DNA from 2 places in the Paenibacillus sp. VMFN-D1 genome. Region 1 is predicted to be linked to the other one. Evidence: riboswitches for the same ligand, from Rfam matches in the RefSeq annotation. Region 1 holds a riboswitch; the other holds the start of a gene.
The links. A riboswitch is a leader RNA that binds a small molecule or an ion and turns the genes downstream of it on or off. The one in region 1 is predicted to bind FMN.
Positions count from the first base shown of each region.

Region 1 (2,204 bases):
GGAGCAGGCTGACGGACTCATACGGCTAAAACGTGTTCTGCAAGCGCTTTCCGTAAAATGTATGAGGGATCGCTTGGAAATGATGACTGATTTATTTTTTAAATGTGCTGAAAAAAAGTTACTGAAATCCTTCGCACGTTTGCCCTTCCCTTCCAAATAAAAAACGGCCCCTGCCACCAGCAGGAACCGCTTTTCCAAACTATATCAAATTGCGTCTTCAAATCCTGGACTGGCTGCTTGTAAGCTTTAAGCCGCGCTCTTGCGGGAAATCGCGAACAGCGCCGCCCAGATCAGGATAAATCCAAGTGCCTGCGTCAGCGTCACAGCCTGATGAAATACGATCCAGTTGATCAGCACGCTCACCATCGGGAAGCTCAGTTCCGCCAGCGTCGCCACCGATGCTTTCGTCGTCGTCAGCCCTTTATAGTACACCATCAAGCTGAACAGCCCCGGCAAAAGCGCCTGCCCCAGCATGTTGATCGACACCGCAGCCAGCGTTCCCCCGTCGGTATGCACCTGCCAAGGATCTCCCTGATTGATGGTAATCCCGATCAGCAAAGGCAGCGCCAGGATGAAACGCAGCGAAGTCACCGTCTCATACTCCATTTTTCCGACCATCAGACGACCCATGACTGTGGAACCGCCCCACAGTGCCGCGGCACCCAGCGAGAACAAGCTGCCGACCTTGACGAAATCATTCACATGCCCGAACGGAAACGTGAAGCCGAAGGTCAGCAAATACGTTCCGGCCAGCGCCACGATGAACAGCCAGGTGAAATGCTTCGGAAGCTTCTCACGCAGCAGCAGTTTGGCCATAAGAATGGCGAAGATCGGCTGCAGCTTCTGCAGCAGAACGACCGCGTTCAAGTTCCCGGAAGACAGACCCTGCGTAAACAGTATGGTTGCAATCGCCGAGCCGCCCCACGACAGGAAGAGCAGCGCGCCGATATGGCGCAGTTTCAGGCCTTTCAACTCGCTCCGATGTTTCCACAGCATTGGTGCGACGAACAGCACCAGCAAAATATGCTCGATGAGCACGATCTGCGTTGCCGTCATATGTTCTTTGAGCAAAATGATCCGGAACAGCGGATCCGCTCCCCACAATGCTGCACCCAGCACGACCAGCCAAAAGCCGGATTTGCTGCGTTCGGCCTTCCCGCTTGCCGCGGGCCGGACCTTGATATTACTGCTTACATTTTCCATACTCCAGTTCCCCTATCCCTGAATACGGAGTCAACATTGGAAAACCCCCGAGATCGACATCAATCGACACATCGGGGGTTGATCAAATAAGCTTGCGGAAATGTCAAAATTTCACACACGCCTATTCTTTGATCTTCTCCCATCCGGACTTTACCGTCGGCCCTGGATTTGCACCAGGTCAGTCGCCGCCTTACTGCTAAAGCTGCGAGTCGCGGGCTTGACGCCGTCTTCACCACAAGAAGAGACGCTCACCGCCGGTCAGGAATTTCACCTTACCCCGAAGATCCATATTCATTTATTTTTATTTTTTTCATGCAACTTACATTGTTTTCATCATTATAGCATAAATGTATCCAAAAGTGTTTCAGTTTTTTAATAGCTTTTTATTTCCATGGATTAAAAATTTGGATATGGGGCTGGAGATGGACAATTTTCGGGATATCCGCAGCCATTTAAAATGACAGACGGCAGGCATTGATGAGCCTGCAGCAAGCACTAACGGACTCGCGGCAGCACTTATCGCTGCTCAAGCACCGACAGGATCACGGCCACCGCTTCAGCCCGCGTTGCGTGAGCGTTCGGGGCGAACAGGCTGCCTGCTCTTCCATGCATGATTCCTTTCTCCACCGCTGATGCGATATACGGCTTGGCCCAGGCCGGAATTTGACCGCGGTCGGCAAAATTCAAACTTCCCGCACCGCCCGGTGTTCCGGTACCGAGCGCCCTGACGGTCATCGCCGCCATTTCGGCCCGGATAATGAGCCGGCTCGGCCCAAACGTTCCGTCGGCATAACCGTTCATGATGCCGTGCGACACCGCATCCTGGACCGAAGACAGCGCCCAGGCCGGAATCTTCTTCGCATCGGAAAAAGTCAGCGCCTGCGAGCCGGCCGCCTGCCCCATGGAGACCGCACGCATCATCATGCTGGCGAACTCCGCCCGGGTCACTTCCTTGCCCGGCTGAAACGTGCCGTCGGGATATCCGCTGACCCATCCCTGCT
Region 1 is NZ_QRDU01000006.1:92,131-94,334, reverse strand. It holds gene C7820_RS29080 (DMT family transporter) at 247-1,203, opposite strand; FMN riboswitch at 1,331-1,492, opposite strand; gene C7820_RS29075 (S-layer homology domain-containing protein) at 1,720-2,204, opposite strand, start outside.

Region 2 (2,204 bases), on a different contig from region 1:
CCGGCTTTCCGCTGATGCAGACGTTATCCCCGAGCACTTCGGTCTCTACGTCTTCTATCCGGATGGCGTCCGCCATCTTGTCGGCGCCCCGCAGCGAGAAGTTGACGGGGGCCGCCGGACCTCCAACGATTTTCGGTGCGAAATAGAGTACGATCCGGTCGATCAGCCGGGTCTCCAGCAAGGCACCGTTCAGCCGGCCGCCGCCTTCCACCAGAATCGAGCCGATCTCACGTCTGCCCAGCTCCTGCATCGCAAGGCGAAGATCGACCTGCGGGCCCGATCCGCAGCGGATCGTTTCTACGCCGATCTTCTTAAGGGCTTCTGCCTTATCCAGATCGGCGCGTTCCGTCGTCAAAATGACGGTCGGCGCAGCTCCATCCCGAACCACCTTCGACTCAAGCGGAATCCGCAGCATGGAATCGACGATGATCCGCACAGGATTCAGACCGATGGCGCCCTGCAGCCGGGTGGTCAGCTGCGGATTGTCCGCGATCACCGTATTTACGCCAACCATAATCCCTTGATGGCGGTGGCGGAGCGTATGAACCTGCTCCCGGGCCGCTTCGTTCGTGATCCATTTACTGTCTCCCGATTCGGCCGCGATGCGCCCGTCCAGCGTGCTTGCTGTCTTGACCGTCACAAAGGGAAGCCCTGTCGTAATATACTTGATAAACTTTTCGTTCAAGCGGCGGGACCTGTCACCGAGCAGCCCAACTTCCACCTCAATCCCGCTGCGCCGGAGCAGCTCGATTCCTCTGCCCGCCACCTGGGGGTTGGGATCTTCGCAGGCCACGACGACCCGCTTCACTTTCTCGCGTATGAGGCGTTCGCTGCATGGCGGTGTTTTTCCGTAATGGCTGCAGGGCTCCAGCGTTACATAGACCGTACTCCCTTCCGCACGGTCACCCGCCATATTCAGCGCATGTACTTCCGCATGGGCGGTTCCCCGCTGTAAATGCGTGCCAAGCCCAACCATAGCCCCGTCTTTAACGACGACGCAGCCGACAACCGGATTGATTCCGGTCTGACCCTGTGCCCGCTCCGCCATATCGAGCGCAAGCGCCATATAAAATTCATCGTTGATGATGCCGTCCATTCATCTCCCCCCTTGTTCGGAATCGGGACATCCCCTCAAAGCTAAGTCTCGGCTTCGGGCGCTTTACGGATACTTCGCATGTTGGAATTTCCATGGTAAATCACCTTACCATGCGCTGCTTTGGCTCCGCGCTGTTTAAACCGGCCCTTAGCGGGGACCCCAAGGTCTTTGTAAAAAAGCAAAAAGCCCCGGGATGGCTTAAACCATCCTCGGGGCTGTGAGAGACAAGTCAGATACACTCCAATAAGGCTGCAGAATCCCAAAAATCAGGATCAGCCTAATAAGTCATCGGTAGCGTAAAGTCGTCAGCAAACAGAAGCGGTCCCGCCAGGGACAACCTTCTACTATGTGAAAACAACCACGTACACGTGACATATTATTGGACAGCTGCACTCCGAACTGAAGTGCACGCTTTCTCTCCTTCTCCCATCCAGACTATACTGTCGGTCCCGGATTTGCACCAGGTCCACCGTACGCTCAGCGTCAAACGAAGCGTCCGGGTCACGGACTGAGACGGGCGCCAGAACTGATCGGCTGCCGCGTCATCACCGCCGGTAGGGAATTTCACCCTGCCCCGAAGGATATAACCAATATCAATATGCAATTGCCAGATGGATGGCTGCCTAGTGGAAGCCCCATCTATACTAGGAAATGTTAACACTGCCTCCGCAAAAAATCAATACGCCCCTTTTCCCGGCTTAGAACAAAAAGCCGCTTGTCCCTCTTTGAAACAGGGAAAGCGGCTGATCAATCGTGCGCGGCTCGCAGATTAAGCTTCGTATACTTCGACCGTCTTCATCACGTCGCGGCCTTGGAATGCGTCGACGTATTCCATGCCCTTCGTCACTTTGCCGAATACGGTATGCTGTCCGTCGAGATGCGGCTGCGGCTGGTAGCAGATATAGAACTGGCTTCCGCCGGTGTTGCGGCCAGCATGTGCCATCGCCAGCGATCCGCGCTCGTGTTTGTTCGGGTTGATTTCGCAATTGATCGTGTAGCCTGGGCCACCGGTACCGGTGCCGTTCGGGCATCCGCCCTGCGCAACAAATCCCGGAATGACGCGGTGGAACACCAGACCGTTGTAGAAACCGGAGTTTGCCAATTTCTC
Region 2 is NZ_QRDU01000001.1:570,496-572,699, reverse strand. It holds gene ribD (bifunctional diaminohydroxyphosphoribosylaminopyrimidine deaminase/5-amino-6-(5-phosphoribosylamino)uracil reductase RibD) at 1-1,096, opposite strand, end outside; FMN riboswitch at 1,511-1,682, opposite strand; gene C7820_RS02720 (peptidylprolyl isomerase) at 1,866-2,204, opposite strand, start outside.
Region 2: linked by a shared signal. The riboswitch ahead of ribD (bifunctional diaminohydroxyphosphoribosylaminopyrimidine deaminase/5-amino-6-(5-phosphoribosylamino)uracil reductase RibD) and the one ahead of C7820_RS29080 (DMT family transporter) in region 1 are both predicted to bind FMN.